DNA from 3 places in the Streptomyces sp. NPDC047525 genome. Region 2 is predicted to be linked to each of the others. Evidence: riboswitches for the same ligand, from Rfam matches in the RefSeq annotation. Region 2 holds a riboswitch; each other region holds the start of a gene.
What was found. Region 2 has a riboswitch for thiamine pyrophosphate ahead of thiO (glycine oxidase ThiO). Riboswitches for the same ligand answer to the same signal wherever they lie in the genome.
Positions count from the first base shown of each region.

Region 1: linked by a shared signal. The riboswitch ahead of thiC (phosphomethylpyrimidine synthase ThiC) and the one ahead of thiO (glycine oxidase ThiO) in region 2 are both predicted to bind thiamine pyrophosphate.
Region 3: linked by a shared signal. The riboswitch ahead of thiM (hydroxyethylthiazole kinase) and the one ahead of thiO (glycine oxidase ThiO) in region 2 are both predicted to bind thiamine pyrophosphate.

Region 1 covers NZ_JBEYTL010000009.1:231,254-236,910, forward strand. Annotated here, with positions in the region: gene ABZ833_RS27150 (SsgA family sporulation/cell division regulator) at 1-427, shown strand, start outside; gene ABZ833_RS27155 (YibE/F family protein) at 490-1,908, opposite strand; TPP riboswitch at 1,980-2,135, shown strand; gene thiC (phosphomethylpyrimidine synthase ThiC) at 2,128-3,909, shown strand; gene ABZ833_RS27165 (hypothetical protein) at 4,031-4,906, opposite strand; gene ABZ833_RS27170 (metallophosphoesterase) at 5,088-5,657, opposite strand, start outside.
Region 2 covers NZ_JBEYTL010000004.1:295,973-301,629, forward strand. Annotated here, with positions in the region: gene ABZ833_RS13730 (hypothetical protein) at 1-392, opposite strand, end outside; gene metF (methylenetetrahydrofolate reductase [NAD(P)H]) at 438-1,358, opposite strand; gene thiE (thiamine phosphate synthase) at 1,448-2,098, opposite strand; gene ABZ833_RS13745 (Rv2175c family DNA-binding protein) at 2,187-2,552, opposite strand; gene ABZ833_RS13750 (FAD-dependent oxidoreductase) at 2,607-3,827, opposite strand; TPP riboswitch at 3,957-4,069, shown strand; gene thiO (glycine oxidase ThiO) at 4,067-5,263, shown strand; gene thiS (sulfur carrier protein ThiS) at 5,260-5,478, shown strand; gene ABZ833_RS13765 (thiazole synthase) at 5,485-5,657, shown strand, end outside.
Region 3 covers NZ_JBEYTL010000018.1:78,758-84,414, forward strand. Annotated here, with positions in the region: gene thiD (bifunctional hydroxymethylpyrimidine kinase/phosphomethylpyrimidine kinase) at 1-750, opposite strand, end outside; gene thiE (thiamine phosphate synthase) at 747-1,385, opposite strand; gene thiM (hydroxyethylthiazole kinase) at 1,615-2,391, opposite strand; TPP riboswitch at 2,439-2,564, opposite strand; gene ABZ833_RS36810 (hypothetical protein) at 3,641-3,823, shown strand; gene ABZ833_RS36815 (hypothetical protein) at 4,241-4,399, opposite strand; gene ABZ833_RS36820 (hypothetical protein) at 4,417-4,554, shown strand; gene ABZ833_RS36825 (FKBP-type peptidyl-prolyl cis-trans isomerase) at 4,570-4,950, shown strand; gene ABZ833_RS36830 (immunity 49 family protein) at 5,049-5,657, opposite strand, start outside.

The DNA.
Region 1 (5,657 bases), on a different contig from region 2:
GGTCCAGGCAGAGGTCATGATGAGCTTCCTCGTTTCCGAGGAGCTGTCGTTTCGCATCCCGGTGGAGCTGCGTTATGAGAGCGGCGATCCCTACGCCGTCCGGCTGACCTTCCACCTCCCCGGGGACGCCCCTGTGACCTGGGCCTTCGGCCGTGAGTTGCTGGTCGACGGGGTGGGCGGCGCGTGCGGCGACGGGGACGTGCACATCGCGCCCACCGATCCCGAACTGCTCGACGAGGCGCTCATCAGGCTCCAGGTCGGTGGGGACCAGGCGCTGTTCCGGGTGGGGATCCCGCCGCTGCTCGCCTTCCTGGACCGTACGGACAAGCTGGTTCCGCTGGGGCAGGAGCGGGCGCTCGCCGACCTCGAGACGCACCTGGACGAAGCGCTCGACCGGATCCTCGCGGAGGAGCAGAGCGCGGGTTGACCTCTCGCGAGCCGCAGGGCGAGGCCGTACGGCAGATTGGTGCATTTCGTGGCATCGGCGGCTCAGGCCTTGCGGCGTCGGCCCTTTCCGCCACGGGTCTGCTTGGCGACCGGGGTGGCACCAGCGCCGGCACCAGCGCCGATACGACCAGCACCAGCGCCGATACGACCGGCACCAGCACCGGCACCAGCACCCGCGGGGGCCGACCGGTCGGCCGAGACCACCAGGGCCGCGAGCGCGGTCGTCACCGGCACCGAGGCGACCAGGCCGATCGAGCCGACCAGGGTGCGCACGATCTCCTCGGCCACCAGCTCGCTGTTGGCCACCGTGCCCACGCTGCTCTGTGCGATCGAGAACAGCAGCAGCAGGGGCAGAGCGGCGCCCGCGTAGGCCAGGACCAGGGTGTTGACGACCGAGGCGATGTGGTCGCGGCCGATGCGGATGGCCGCGCCGTACAGACCGCGCCAGCCCATCGTGGGGTTGGCCTGGTGCAGTTCCCAGACGGCGGACGTCTGGGTCACGGTCACGTCGTCGAGCACACCGAGCGAGCCGATGATGACGCCGGCCAGCAGCAGGCCGCTCATGTCGATGCCGGGGTAGAGCCCGTGGATCAGGCCGGTGTTGTCGTCCGTGTTGCCGGTCAGCGAGGCCCAGCCGATGAAGAGCGAGCCGAGCAGTCCGATGAGGAGCAGTGAGATCAGCGTGCCCAGGACGGCGACGGACGTACGCGCCGTGAGGCCGTGGCACAGATAGAGCGCGATCAGCATGATGGCGCTGGCCCCGATCACCGCCACGACCAGCGGGTTCGAGCCCTGGAGGATCGCGGGCAGGATGAAGAACGTCAGGACGACGAAGCTCAACGCCAGGGCGATCAGGGCCATGAGGCCGCGCATCCGTCCCACCACGACGACGGCGAGCGCGAAGATCCCGGCGAGCAGCGCCATGGGGAACTTCCGGTTCACGTCGGTGACCGAGTACTGCAGCGCCTCGGGGGCCGTGGGCTCATAGGCGACCACCACCTGCTGGCCCTCGCGCAACTGCCGCGGTGAGTCCGGCTGGACGATCTCGGTGAAGGTGCGGCCCTTGTCCTTGCCGCTGGTCACCTCGATCGTCGCCTTCTTGCAGACGCCCTTCGCGCGGGACTGCGCGGACTGGCCCTCGGCGGTGGAGGTGTCGCCGTTGGGCGGGGTCTGCGAGGCGTTCACGTCCTTGCAGGGGAGCTCCTGCACCTTCGTGACGTCGGCCGACTGGGTCTGCCGGTCGAAGCCGACTCCGGTGCGCTCGTGGGACGGTGCGCCACCGGGCCAGAACACCGCGAGCCCCACGAGGACCGCCGTGGCGAACGGAATCAGTACGGCGGCGATGACCTTGCGCAGATGCTTGGAGACGGGCGCCGCCGGACCATGGCTGTGGGAGTGCCCATGCGGCTCCGGAGGCGCGTTCGGGACGGGCGGCTGGGACGGCGGCTCAGTGGTGGTCACTGCCCGATCATCGCAAGAACGGAGGGGGCCCTCTGTTCAGCGCGCCCGATATGACGCTAGCGTGGAGCCACCTTTGCAATCGCGGGAGCTCGGAGCACCGGGCTGAGAGGGCGCTGACCTCCGTACGAAGTGGCACAAACAGTGCACGAGCCGTACGGAATTCGCTGCGTCGACCGCCGAACCTGTTACCGGGTAATGCCGGCGTAGGGAGTAGGTCTCATGACCACAGCGGACGCACGCACGCCTGCCTCGACGCAGAACGAGAGCGACGAGGCCGGGAAGTCCATCGGCTGGCACAAGGCGTATGTCGAGGGCTCGCGCCCCGACCTGCGAGTGCCGGTCCGACAGGTGCACCTCACCAACGGCAAGGCCGTGACCCTGTACGACACTTCGGGGCCGTACACCGACGAGTCCATCGACACCGACGTCCGCAGGGGTCTCGCGCCCCTGCGCGAGAACTGGATCATCGCCCGCGGCGACACCGAGGAGTACGTGGGCCGCCCGCCCCGCCCCGAGGACGACGGCATCAAGCACACCTCGCCGCGCGGAGGCCTGAAGAACCTTGACGCGGTCTTCCCCGGCCGCCCGCGCCAGCCGCGCCGGGGCCGCGGTGGCCAGGCGGTGACGCAGCTCGCGTACGCCCGCCGCGGCGAGATCACGCCCGAGATGGAGTTCATCGGGATCCGCGAGAACCTCGATCCCGAGGTCGTGCGCGCGGAGGTCGCCGCGGGCCGCGCGGTCATCCCCGCCAACGTCAACCACCCGGAGATCGAGCCGATGATCATCGGCAAGAAGTTCCTGGTGAAGGTGAACGCCAACATCGGCAACTCCGCGGTCACCTCCTCCATCGAGGAGGAGGTGGACAAGATGACCTGGGCGACCAAGTGGGGCGCCGACACGGTCATGGACCTGTCCACCGGGCGCAACATCCACACCACCCGCGAGTGGGTCCTGCGCAACTCCCCCGTCCCCATCGGGACCGTGCCGCTCTACCAGGCACTGGAGAAGGTCGACGGCCAGGCCGAGGCGCTGACCTGGGAGATCTACAAGGACACGGTCATCGAGCAGGCCGAGCAGGGCGTGGACTACATGACGGTGCACGCGGGCGTGCGCCTTCCGTACGTCCCGCTGACCGCCAACCGCAAGACCGGCATCGTCTCGCGCGGCGGCTCGATCATGGCGGCCTGGTGTCTGGCGCACCACAAGGAGAGCTTCCTCTACGAGAACTTCGAGGAGCTCTGCGAGATCCTCGCGTCGTACGACGTGACGTACTCGCTCGGCGACGGTCTGCGCCCCGGCTCGATCGCGGACGCCAACGACGAGGCGCAGTTCGCCGAGTTGCGCACCCTCGGGGAACTCAACACGATCGCCAAGCGGCACAACGTACAGACGATGATCGAGGGCCCGGGACACGTCCCGATGCACAAGATCAAGGAGAACATCGACCTTCAGCAGGAGATCTGCGAGGAGGCGCCGTTCTACACGCTCGGCCCGCTGACCACGGACATCGCACCCGCGTACGACCACATCACCTCGGGCATCGGCGCCGCGATGATCGGCTGGTGGGGCACGGCGATGCTCTGCTACGTCACGCCCAAGGAGCACCTGGGCCTGCCCAACCGCGACGACGTGAAGACCGGGGTCATCACGTACAAGATCGCGGCCCACGCGGCGGACCTCGCCAAGGGTCACCCGGGCGCGCAGGACTGGGACGACGCGCTCTCGGACGCGCGCTTCGAGTTCCGCTGGGAGGACCAGTTCAACCTGGCCCTCGACCCGGTCACGGCACGGGAGTTCCACGACGAGACACTGCCGGCGGAGCCCGCGAAGACGGCGCACTTCTGCTCGATGTGCGGGCCGAAGTTCTGCAGCATGAAGATCTCGCACGACATCCGGCGTGAGCACGGCGGTACGCAGGACGAGATCGCGGCGGGCATGGACCAGAAGTCCAAGGAGTTCGCGGCAGCCGGAAACCGCGTGTATCTCCCGATTGCCGACTGATCGCCGACTGATCGCCGATTGATCACCGGCTGATCGTCAACTGATCGCGACGGACCTGCGTCACGGCATGGCTCTTCGGGCGGGCGGTCGCCGCCGTCCGCCCGGAGCCGTGCCTGGCCCGCTACTCCGGCTTGTGGTCGGGACCGCCGAAGTCCGGGCTCGAGAAGTCCGGGCTCGAGAAGCTCGGGCGCGGTCCCGCCGCCGGGCCGCCTTCCGGGCTGCTGAATCCCGGCCTGTGATAGCCGAGTTGGGGCATGCGGCTGCTCGGGTCCGCCGACGGCGTACGAGCTGCGTGCGCCGCCCCTGGATCCGCGAGCGCCTCCCGCAGGAACGGAAGGAGGCCGCGCTCCAGGAGTGCCTCGCCCCAGGCTTCCCTGGCGCGGACCACCTCCTCGTTCTGATCGCCGTACGAACCGGCGAGGAGCGAGGTGGAGCCGTTGCGCAGGGCCGTCAGGAGCAGGCCGACCGCCGCGATCAGGATGCCCCCTGCGGTGAGCGCGCCGAACAGCCATCCCGCGGTGAGCAGGGTGTCCGCGAAGGCGGGCTCGGGGTTGAGCATCTTCAGGATGTAGCCGACGAGCAGGAAGATCGCGGCGGCCGCCCCGGCGAGTACGGGTGCGAGCACCGCGACGACGGCGATGGCCCCCGCCCCAGAAGCCTGGGTGGTGACCTCCCCCATCGTGGTGGCGAGACCGAGGCCGCCGGAGCCGGCTTCCGCCGGACCCTCGGGACTTCGCTCCCGGATCGATGGTGCGGCAGATCCGCTTTCGCGCAGTTCTTCGCGGACCTTCACATAGTGCGTGTACTCGGTCGTGGCGGCGGCAGTGATCAGCGCAGTGGCGTTCAGTGCCATGGTGCGCAGTTGTTCGGGATTGAGCCGTTCGCCCACTGCGGCGAGATCAGGACGATTCGGTGCGGTGCGCAGCGCCTCATCGAGGATCCGCTCGTACTCGGGGCGGTCCTCATTGAGCAGGTGTGGAGCGCTGTTCATGTGCATCCCCCGATGCTCCGTAGGGCTTGGGGCTCGCATGGCTACGAGCCGTCGGGCAGAAACGGAGGGGAGCCTGCTACGGATAAGCCGATGGTAGAGCCGTGACGGCACGCGGTGACAGGGGGTTTCCAGAAAAAGGCCCCTTGGCCAGCGTGATCGTGTAGGGGTGCACCTGCCCCAGGAACGCTCAGTTATCCAGGGGCAGTTGGCAGACCAGCAGTTTTCCGGCCATGGTCACGCCGCCGTCCATGGCGATGGCCAGTCCGCCTGCGTAGATGTGCGGTCCCTCGATGACGGGTCCGCCGCCGTCCGAGTCATCCTCGGAGCCGACATCGCCGAGCAGATACGGGATGGGGCTGTGGCCATGCACGATGCGGTGGCCGCCGTACATGTCGAGGAGTTCGCGTACGGCAGCCGGGCCCGACTCGTCGCGGAACGCGAAGCGCTTGGTGAACTTCCGGAAGAGGTCCCAGCACTCGTCCGCGTCGTTGCGCGTGAGGGTCTCGCGGACCGTGTCGTTCACGGCTTCGATCGAGTCGCCGTAATCCAGATAGGCGGTCGTGTCGGAGTGCATCAGGAGATGCCCGTCCTCCGACTCGATCGCGTCGAGGCGGGCCATCCACTGCAGATGGTGGTCCTCGAGGCGCTCCATGTCGGTCTTCTGGCCGCCGTTCAGGAGCCAGGCGGCCTGGAACGTGGCCGTGCCCGCGCCCGAGTTGACCGGGGTGTCGCCGAACCGCTTCGCGCCGAGCAGGAG
Region 2 (5,657 bases):
GTGCCGGGGGCGGTCTCGGGCGGCGGCCCTGCCGGGCCCGCCTGCTCGTACTCGAGGTCGGAGACCTGGAGCGTCGGGTCCTGGGAGGCCTCCGCACCGCCCCGCGGCGTCGTCTTGCGGCGCTTGCTCAGGCCGGGCTGGCCGCCGAGCGCCCAGCCGGTCGAGAAGCCGCGACGGAACGACAGCGTCACGTACGTCTGTCCCGTGGCGAAGGCGATCGCGCCGATCCCGATGACGACCACCGACGGCAGCAGCACGCCGATGACCACGCCGAGGAAGCCGCCGAAGGCGAGCAGCCGCCAGCGCAGCCGCGCCTTGTACTGCAGCAGCACCTCGCCGAGCAGCCACAGCGCGACGCATCCGAACGCGATGTAGAGGACCGTCCAGCCCATGTACGCCCCTCTCCCCGCGGCCGCCGCCCTCAGGGGTACGGCCGGTCAGGCCTGCGGGTGATGCAGGCCCAGATTCTCGTAGATTTCCAGAGTCGCCGTGGAGTTGTTGAGCGTGATGAAGTGCAGCCCCGGGACACCCTCGGCCAGCAACCGCGCGCAGAACTCCGTCGCGAACTCGATGCCAATGGAGCGTACAGCCGCCGGATCGTCTTTGGCTGTGAGGATGCGCTCTTTGAGCGCGGGCGGGAAGGAAGCGTTGCTGAGCTGGGGCAGCCGCTCCAGCATGCGCACGTTCGTCACCGGCATGATCTCGGGGATGATCGGCGTCGAACAGCCCGCGGCCTCGACCCGGTCGCGAAGGCGCAGATACTCCTCCGGGTAGAAGAACATCTGTGTGATCGCGTAGTCGGCGCCCGCGCGGCACTTGTCGACGAAGTGCCGGACGTCGGTGTCCCAGTCGGCCGAGCGCGGATGCATCGCGGGGAAGGCCGCGACGCCCACGCAGAAGTCGCCCGACTCCTTGATCAGCTGGACCAGTTCGGCGGCGTACTCAAGGCCCTTGGGGTGCTTGACCCAGTCGGCGAGGGGGTCGCCGGGCGGGTCGCCGCGGACCGCGAGCATGTTCCTGATGCCGGCGTCCGCGTACTGCCCGATGATGTTGCGCAGTTCGGCCACGGAGTGGTCGACCGCGGTCAGGTGGGCGACCGGCGTGAGCGTCGAGTCGGCGACGATCTGCTCCGTCTCCTTGACCGTGCCCGCACGCGTCGAGCCGCCCGCTCCGTACGTCACGGAGACGAAGCTGGGGGCCACCGCCTCGACCCTGCGCAGGGCGTTCCACAGGTTCCGCTCGCCCTTCGGGGTCTTCGGCGCCGAGAACTCGAACGAGTACGTCGTCTTGCCGGTCGCGAGCATGTCGCGCACGGTGCGTGCGCGATCAGATCTGGTGGAAGCAGTGCCTAGGGCCATACGGGCAGGTTAGCGACGGGGTACCGCTACCGGCCAATCTCCGTCCAACCTGCGGACACCGTCCCCGGAGGTTGGCCGAAGATCGCCGATCAGGCCGAACGCAGCCGCTTCGCGAAGTCGGCCGCCGCGGCCGCCGGATCGTCCGCCTCGGTGATCGCCCGCACGACGACGACGCGGCGGGCGCCCGCTTCGAGCACCTCGTCGAGGTTGCCCGCGTCGATGCCGCCGATGGCGAACCACGGGCGGTCCGTGCCGAGCGAGGCCGTGTACCGGACGAGGTCGAGCCCCGGAGCGTGCCGGCCCGGCTTGGTGGGGGTCGGCCAGCAGGGTCCCGTGCAGAAGTAGTCCACGCCGTCCTGCGTCGCCGCGGCGGCGGCCTCGGCGTCGGCATGCGTGGAGCGGCCGATGAGCACGTCGTCGCCCAGGACGCGGCGGGCCGCGGGCACCGGCAGGTCGCCCTGGCCCAGGTGAAGGACGTCGGCGCCGATGGCGTGCGCGACGTCCGCGCGGTCGTTCACCGCGAGGAGCTTGCCGTGCCTGCGGGCGGCGTCGGCGAAGACCTGGAGGTGTTCGAGCTCCTCGGCCGCCTCCATGCCCTTGTCCCGCAGCTGCACGATGTCGACACCGCCGCCGAGGACGGCGTCGAGGAACTCGGGGAGGTCTCCCTGGCGCTTGCGGGCGTCCACGCACAGGTAGAGGCGGGCGTCCGCGAGCTGCTCGCGGGCAGGCTTGATGGCCATGGAGATGTCCCCCCGGGGTTGTCGGTGGCCCACGGGCCGCGTGTCCACGGGGGACGCGCGGCCCGTACGCAACGGTTTTCCGTGTCGGTCAGACGGCGAGCGCCTGGGCGCGACGCTTCACCTCCGTGCCGCGATTCTCGCTCAGAGCCTGCGCGGGGGTGCCGGGCAGGGTCTCGTCAGGAGTGAAGAGCCACTCCAGCATTTCTTCGTCGGAGAAGCCGTCGTCCCTCAGGAGCGTCAGGGTGCCGGTGAGGCCCTTGACGATCTTGTCGCCGTCGATGAAGGCGGCCGGCACCGCGAGCGCGCGGTTCTCACCACGGCGCACGGCGATCAGCTGGCCCTCCTTGACCAGCTGGCGCACACGCGTCACCTCGACGTCGAGCATTTCTGCGATGTCGGGGAGGTGGAGCCACTCGGGGACGAGAGCATCAGTCTTTGCGTCAATCTCGGTCACGGGGTCAAGCGTATCTCCGGGCACCGACAGCGGCCGGGCAGCGGGTCCCTCCGGTCACGGCAGCACGGTCTTCTTCAGCGGCAGCGCGGGGTCCGACGCCAGGTCGGGGGAGAGCCGGGCGCCCGCCTCGATCAGCTTGCGGCCCTGCGCCAGGTCCCTGGGGCGGCCCACCGCGAGCACGGCGACCAGGGCGCCCCCTCGGAGCCAGCACACGGTCCAGGCCGCGCCCGAGGGGTCGCCGCGCCACACCAGCTCGTCGGCGGACGCGTGGTGTCCGGCGTACTGGACGAAGCGGCCGAACTGCTCGGACCAGAAGTACGGGACGGGGTCGTACGCCGAAGGGGTCTCGCCGATGATGTTCGCCGCCACCGTGCGCGGGCCCTGGAGGGCGTTGTCCCAGTGGTGCACCAGGAGGCGCTCGCCATACCGTCCCGAAGGGAAGGAGGAGCAGTCGCCGACCGCGTACACATCGGGCTGCGACGTCCGAAGGTGGTCGTCGGCCAGGATCTCCCGGTGAGCGCCCAGGGTGATGCCGGAGCCCGCGAGCCAGTCCGTGGCGGGGCGTGCGCCGATGCCGACGACGACCGCGTCCGCGGGCAGCCGGGTGCCGTCGTCCAGGAGGACGCTGCCGGGCTCGACGCGCTCCACGCGCGCGTGGGTGCGCAGTTCGGCCCCGGAATCGGCGTACCAGGACGTCATCGGCGCCGCGACCTCCGCGGGAAGGGCCCCCGCGAGCGGCCGCTCGGCGGCCTCGACGACAGTGACGGAGCAGCCCGCCTCACGGGCGGCGGTCGCGAACTCGGCGCCGATCCAGCCCGCGCCGACGACCACGATCCGGTGCTGCTCGGCGAGCACGGGCCGCAGCCGCTCGGCGTCGTCGAGGGTGCGCAGCAGATGGACGCCGGGGATTCCGGAGGCGCCAGGCAGCAGGATCGGCTGGGCGCCGGTGGCGATGACAAGGGCGTCGTACGGGACGGGGCCCCGCTCGGTGTCCAGTTCGTGGTCGTCGGGGCGCACGCCCGTGACCTCGTGGCCCAGGCTCAGCTCGATGCCGAGCGCCTCGAAGTCGATGTCGAAGGCGGAGCCCTCCGCCTTGCCGAGCAGCACGGCCTTGGACAGCGGTGGCCTGTCGTACGGCTGGTGGGGTTCCGCGCCGATCAGGGTGACCGCACCGGCGAACCCCCGCTCGCGCAGGGCCACGGCGGTCTGCACCCCCGCCATCCCCGCGCCGACGATGACGACCCGGCGCTCTTCGTGCCTCCGCTGCTCACTCACCCGATCACTGTAGGACGGCGGGCGACGCGCGCCTCAGGGTGCGACGGGGAGATCTCTGACACACCGTCACCGCCCATACCCGGACAGCTCCCCTACTGCCGCCGGGCGCCAGGGGCTAGGGTGGCCGTGCAGAGCACTCGCGGGAGCCCGGACGCACCGGGCTGAGAGGGAGGCTGGACGGCCTCCGACCGTACGAACCTGATCCGGGTCATGCCGGCGAAGGGAGGGGCTGGACGCCCATGCATTCACGTACACCACCCCGTACGACCCGCACGACCGACGTCGTGGTCGTCGGGGGCGGCATCATCGGCCTGGTCACGGCCTGGCGGGCGGCGCAGCGCGGCCTGTCCACCGCGGTCGTGGACCCCGAGCCGGGCGGCGGCGCGGCGCAGGTGGCCGCGGGCATGCTGGCCGCCGTCACCGAGCTGCACTACGGCGAGCAGACGCTGCTCGGCCTGAATCTGGCCTCCGCGCGGCGCTATCCGGAGTTCGCGGCCGAGCTGACGGAGGCGAGCGGCCGGGATCTCGGCTACCGCGCGTGCGGCACGCTCGCCGTCGCGCTCGACTCCGACGACCGCGCCCATCTGCGGGAGCTGCACGCCCTCCAGCAGCAGTCGGGGCTCGCCTCGGAGTGGCTGAGCGGGCGCGAGTGCCGCCGCCTGGAACCGATGCTCGCGCCGGGTGTCCGGGGCGGCCTTCGCGTCGACGGCGATCACCAGGTCGACCCGCGCAGGCTCGCCGCAGCGCTTCTCGTGGCCTGCGAGCGGGCGGGCGTCGTCTTCCACCGCGCGTGGGCCGAGCGCCTCACGGTCACCGGCGACCGGGCCACCGGAGTCGTCCTCGCCGACGGCACCGCCCTGGACGCCGGTCAGACCGTGCTCGCGGCGGGCAGCCTCAGCGGGCGCCTCTCCGGGGTCCCCGAGGGCGCTGTGCCGCCCGTGCGCCCCGTGAAGGGGCAGGTGCTCCGGCTCACGGTGCCCGAGCGGTACGCGCCGTTCCTGAGCCGCACCGTGCGCGCCGTCGTGCGCGGCAGCCACGTCTATCTCGTGCCGCGCGAGAACGGCGAGCTCGTCGTCGGCGCGACCAGCGAGGAGCTCGGCTGGGACACGACGGTCACCGCGGGCGGCGTGTACGAGCTGCTTCGGGACGCCCACGAGCTCGTACCCGGCATCACGGAACTGCCGCTGACCGAGACCCGCGCGGGCCTGCGCCCCGGCTCACCCGACAACGCGCCGCTGCTCGGCCCGACCGCGCTGCCCGGCCTCCAGCTGGCCACCGGCCACTACCGCAACGGCGTCCTCCTGACGCCCGTCACCGGCGACGTCATGGCGCACGCCCTGACCACCGGTGAACTGCCCGACGAGGCGCGGGGGTTCACCCCCGAGCGCTTCGTCCGCGATCCCCTCACGCAGCGCTTCATGGAGCAGCCCGCATGACTCTCTCAGCCGTTACCGCCGTCTCCGTCAACGGAGAGGCACGCGATGTGGCCGCGGGCACCACGCTCGAAGCCCTCGTCGCCACCCTCACCGCGGCCCCCTCCGGGGTCGCCGCCGCGCTCAACGAAACCGTCGTACCGCGCACCCAGTGGTCCACCACCCCGCTCACCGAAGGGGACCGCGTCGAGGTCCTCACCGCCGTCCAAGGAGGCTGAACCGACATGGCAGACGACCCCTTCGTCATCGGCGGGCTCACCCTTTCCTCACGCCTGATCATGGGTACGGGCGGTGCGCCGAGCCTGGACGTGCTCGAACGGTCCCTGACCGCCTCCGGGACGGAGCTGACGACGGTCGCGATGCGCCGTCTCGACCCCGGCGTGCAGGGCTCGGTCCT
Region 3 (5,657 bases), on a different contig from region 2:
GGCCCCGGTCAGGTACGCCTTCGCGGCACTGACGGTGGTGTGCCAGTCGTCGTGCTGCGGGCGCAGGGCGGCGATAGCGGCGGAGAGGGTGCAGCCGGTGCCATGGGTGTTGCGCGTGTTCACGCGGGGTGCGGACAGCTCGGTGACGCCCGAGCCTGAGGCGTCCGTGGCGTCGACGAGGATGTCTACGGACTCGGCGTCGTGTGTGTGGTGGCCGCCCTTGAGGAGGACGCGCCTGGCGCCGGTTTTGAGGAGTGAGTGGGCCTGCTCGATGGCTTCTGCGCGGTTCCTTGCGGCGGCGGTGCCGAGGAGGTCGCCGGCCTCGGGGAGGTTGGGCGTGATGAGGTCGGCGAGAGGCAGCAGACGGTCGCGCAGCACCGTCACCGCATCGGCCTCGAGGAGGCGGTGGCCGCTGGTCGAGACCATGACGGGGTCGAGGACGACATACCGGGGGCGGTGCCGCTCCAGGGCTTCTGCGACGGCTTCGGCGATGGCGGCGTCGGCCAGCATTCCGATCTTGACGGCGTCCACCGGGACGTCGGCGAACAGAGTGTCGAGCTGCTCGGTGACGAACGCCGGGGGGACGGTATGGATGCCGCTGACGCCTTGAGTGTTCTGTGCGGTCAGGGCGGTCAGAACTGCTGTTCCGTAGGCGCCGTTGGCGGAGAACGCCTTCAAGTCGGCTTGTATCCCGGCGCCGCCGGAGGGGTCGCTGGCGGCGATGCTGAGGGCGATGGGCGGGCTGGTCACGCGGGGATCTCCTGTCGCAGAGTGCGAACGAGGGAACGGGCTGCGGCCTCGGGGTCGGGCTGCCCGCAGACCGCGCTGACGACAGCGATCCCGGCCGCGCCACTTCCCATGACCGCGGCGGCCTCGGACACGCCGATCCCGCCGATGGCCACGCAGGGCAGCGGGCTCTCCCGAACGATCTGGGCCAGGCCGCCCAGACCGAGCGGGACGTCCGCGTCCGGCTTGGTGGACTGCGGGAACACCGGACCGACACCGAGGTGGTCGACGGCGTCCGGCACGTGCGCCAGCTGCTCGGGACGGCTGACGGACAGGCCGATGTACGCATCGGGACCGAGCTGGCACCGGGCGGTCTCGGGGGAGACGTCCCGCTGCCCGAGGTGGACGCCGTCCGCGTCCAGCCAGACAGCCACGTCCAGGCGATCGTTGACGATCAAGGGGACACCAGTGCCCGCGAGTTCGGCCTGGATCACCCGGCCGAGCGAGAACAGCGTGCGGGCGTCCGCGTCCGGATCACGCAACTGGACGGCGGTGACGCCGCCCTTGACGGCCGCTGCAACGGTAGGGCCGACACCGCGGTGGCCGCAGAGTCCGGTGTCGGTCACGAGATACAGGGACAGGTCGAGAGGAGGTCGCATGGGTTACTCCTTGGGGTCTCCCGGCCGGGGAAAAGCGGGGGAAACGCATCGGGAGGTACGGGGGAAGGGCAGGCCCTGACGTGCACGGACCTTGAGTTGTTCACAGGCGCGAGATGGGGGACAGGGCAGCCAGACTCGGTGCTGGGGGCGCCGCCCCAGGGCGGGCGGGTCCTTTGCAGCGGGTGGTGTCCAGGCCGCTGCTCACGCAGGACCCGCAGTACGCGCATGCTCAGCGCAGGTTGAGAGCCTCGGCGAGCCGCTCAGGGCTGAGCTCGTACAGCGCGTCGATCAGGGCGACCGCGAACGTGCCGGGCCCCGCAGAGCGGGTGGCGGCGTCCTCCGCGGCCACGGTGAGCAGGCCGGTCGCGGCAGTGGCGGCCAGCAGAGCGTCGCCGGTGACGGCTGTGCAGGCGGCCACCAGGGCGCCGAGTGAGCAGCCCGTTCCCGTCACCAGAGCCAGCAGCGGGTGCCCGTTGGCCAGGCGCACCACTCGCGTCCCGTCCGTGAGGACGTCCTCCGGACCGCTCACCGCGACCGCGCAGCCGTAGCGCCGGGCCAGCGCGCCTGCCGCGGCCAGCGCGGCATCGGGGGCGTCCGTGCTGTCCACGCCGCGCCCGCCCGTGCCGCCGTCCAGGGCCAGGATCTCGGAAGCATTGCCGCGAACGACCGCCGGAGGTGCGCTCTCCAGCAGTTCGTGGGCGAGCTCGGTGCGCCAGGGCAGCGGGCCGACCGCCACCGGGTCGAGCACCCACGGCCGCCCCGCCCCGGCCGCTTCTGTGACCGCGACGCGCATCGCCGCCGCCGTCACGGACGTCACCGTTCCCAGGTTGACCAGGACACCCCCGGCCACCCGGGCCAGCGCTCCGGCCTCCTCCGCGCTGTGCACCATCGCGGGGGCAGCCCCCGCCGCGAGCAGCACGTTCGCGGTGAACTGCGACACCACGACGTTGGTCAGGCAGTGCACAAGGGGTGCGGAGGTCCGCAGGGACGCGATCACATCCGCCACGGCATCACGGGAAACGGCAGTGCCGTGCCGGGCAGGTACGGAGGCAGTATCCATCGTCAACACCCTTCCTACGCCGGCATTACCCGGTCCAGGTTCATGCGGTCGGCGGAAAGGGGATCAAGTCCCGTCCGCCCTCTCAGCCCGGCTACTCCCGAGCTCCCGCGGTGGTCGCTACGCAATGTACCTCCTTCAGGAACAGGAGTTCGCACTCGGGTACCTCACGAAACGACACGGATCTGTTGGCGGAACTGACGAGGGACCCCTTGGCCACCAGGCCGAGACCTGTCCGCATCGACTGCTGCCGCAAGCGGTGTGGTGGAGGGCCATGCCCAGGTACTGGACCTCCTGCGACACCGCATCGCCACCTGGACCGGTACGTGCCAACCTGCCAGGCCGACCTCCCGGACAGAAAGAGCGGCGCCTGGCGCGTGCTGGGGAGCGGGGCCGAGATGCCGCTGCTGCTTCCCCGCTCGCCGACCAGGCAGCGCGGCTGCCGTCGAAGGCATCCCCAAGGAGATCTGCCTACGATTGGCGCAGAGATCTACGCGGAACCGGTGTGGCAGGCCGACGGCGGCCACGTCGAGCCCGACCGTCACGGCCTTCGCCGATGAGCACGGGCCCAGGAATGCGTCATCGACCGCATGGCGCGCAGCCTGCGAGCCATCGGCTCGAGGCCGTCAGCAGATGCGGGCACCTGGTTGGAGGCATTCTGGCCGGCTGTCATCTGCCGCGAGCAGCAGATGGCAGCAGCTGTGCGAGATCCCGCTGGAGCGCCGAGCGCGCTCCGAAAGACGGGCAACGACAGTGCTGCTCCAATCAGCACACTGAGCGCATGCGATACGAGGAGAAGGCGAAGCTCGCCACCGCAAGGACCTCGGTCCCGGTGGCCATCCTTGTGGCCTCGCCAGTGCTTCTGATAGCCGGAGCGCTGGTCCGTCGCCGATACCTCCGCTACGTCTACCGGGATGAAGCCCCACTGATCCTGGACAAGAAGCAAGGCCTAATCAGCGTCCACTGGTTCGTGGTCACTAGCCCTCTTCTCGAGTGGCTCTGCTGGCCCACGGAGTCACTCGCTCGACTCACCTCACGCCGAGGTTGAACGGCAAGGTAAGTGCCGGTTCGTGATCCGCGTACGCCAACGTGGCAACTAGCAGGGCCCATTCCGGTAATCGGCCCGTCGGAGGGAGGAGAGTGGGGGGTGGGATCCCTCCGGGTTCTGGTGCTCCCTTCCCTTGGAGAAGGTGTCCTGATGAGGGCTTCGTCGGCTGAACAGGGCGCGGTGATCGCGGAGATCGTGGATGCGGTCCGTGAGGTGAGCTACTGGCGGGCCGGCGTGTTGATGGAGCGGTTCGTGCGGGACGCGGACCTGGCCAGTCTGTGCGCGCTGCGCGCGGCCCTCGCCGCGGACGGCCCGGTGGATGCCGGGCGGTGAGCAGGCTCCTGCCCGCCATCTTCTCCGCGCTCCGTAGGAGAAGGACTCTCTCCTCTCCGTGAGGAGGGAGATGAGATGGCCGGTGGTGGGTGCAGCCACCACCGATGGTCGGAAATCGACGGCGGCCGCACGGCGCGGGGACACAATGGCTCCCCGGGTGTCCCCGCGCCCATTCGTCTTCCCTCCATGGAGCGAGCGGGCGGCGCCCCTAGGGCGGGCGGGGAGGACGGGATGCCGGGGCCCCAGTGTCCGCTGCAGGTGCGCGGCCCCGGCCGAGTCACTTAAGGGCTGTCCCGTAATGCATCTCCGGTCGCCCCCCTGCGCTGCGGCGTCTCGAACGGTGGAGCTGTGCAACGGTGTCCGCGTGTTCCGGGGCTTGTCGGGCCAGCTTCAGTCGACTCGCTCGGACCGGGGAGTTCAGCGTCCGAAAAGCCCTTTGAGGCCCTTCCTGCAAGTTGCGGGCGGATCCTGCCCCTTGATCTCCTCTTCCATGAGGACAAGCTCGCCTGTGCTTACGCGGAAGTGCGTCTCGTCGTAGCCGCTTTTCACCTTCACCAGCCATGTCCCGTCGTGCATGCGGAACACACTCCGGTATGACCCAGATCGCTGCCGTCGCGGAGCTAGTGTGGGACGCCCTGGACGCGAACGCGACGCTGGTCTACGTCGAATTGCGCCGCGAGTGGGAGGCGGTCGGCCTCTGCCAGGGCTTGTGTGAGGACTTTCAACGGTGAGTGAAGGAGGCTGCTATGAGTGAACTGTCGAAGCCTGGGATCGACCTTCCGGAGGGTGAGGCTCCCACCGAACTGACCATCCGTGACCTCGTGGTGGGGGACGGGCTTGAGGCGAAGCCGGGCAGGGTTGTCCGGGTTCACTACGTCGGGGTCACTTTCGAGTCCGGTAAGGAATTCGACGCCTCGTGGGACCGGGGCCAGTCGTTCAAGTTCGCCGTGGGCGGTGGCAAGGTCATCAAGGGCTGGGACCGCGGTGTCAGAGGGATGAAGGTCGGCGGCCGGCGCGAGATCATCGTTCCGCCGCGCCTCGGCTACGGCAACCAGTCACCCTCGCCGTTGATCCCGGCGGGCTCGACACTCGTCTTCGTGGTGGACCTGCTCTCCGTCGCAGTCTGAGACCTTCTGCCACCCGGCCTCTCCGCCCGGAACCAAGGGCTCAACTGCGGCTCTGTCAGCGGGAAGTCCATGAGAGAGACGCTGACGGCTAACCGGCGTCACGTGGGGAACTCGCCCAACCAGCCGTGCTGCAACAGATGCTTCGGCAAGTACTCCGACTCGACGGCAATCGGAATTCCCCCGTCGTAGGCAAGGCAAGCGATAGCCAGCGGCCCCAAAGCGACGCTTCCATCAATGTCCGCTTCCCGATCCTCGTTCAGCGTCCAGTAACTCTTGTGCAGCTTCAAGGCTTCCAATAGGGCGGGACTGAACCCCTCCTCGTCCTTGCGCACGAAGTGGTAAAAGAGGTTGATCGGTGGGTAGAGCAGGCCGTCCAATAGATCTCGCGGGGCGATTCGCGCGACGGCAGGATCCGACGCCTGGAACGTAGCGGTGAGTTTCTCCACCAACCCAGGCCGGCGCAGCCAGTATGTCTGCAGGGTGTCTACCCAGTGATAGATGTACTCGTCGTACTTTCCCTCGCGTGCGCGCAGTCGCTCCAAGGGGATCTCGCACAGCTGCGTCATTCGCGGCTGATCACGGCAGATGATGGCCAGCCAGAACGCCATCAGCCAGTTTCCCGCATCGGCAGTTGGCATCAAGCCCAAGGCCGGAAGCGTCCGCATCTTCCGGTTGATACGGCACTCGACGGACCCCTCGCCCGCCGC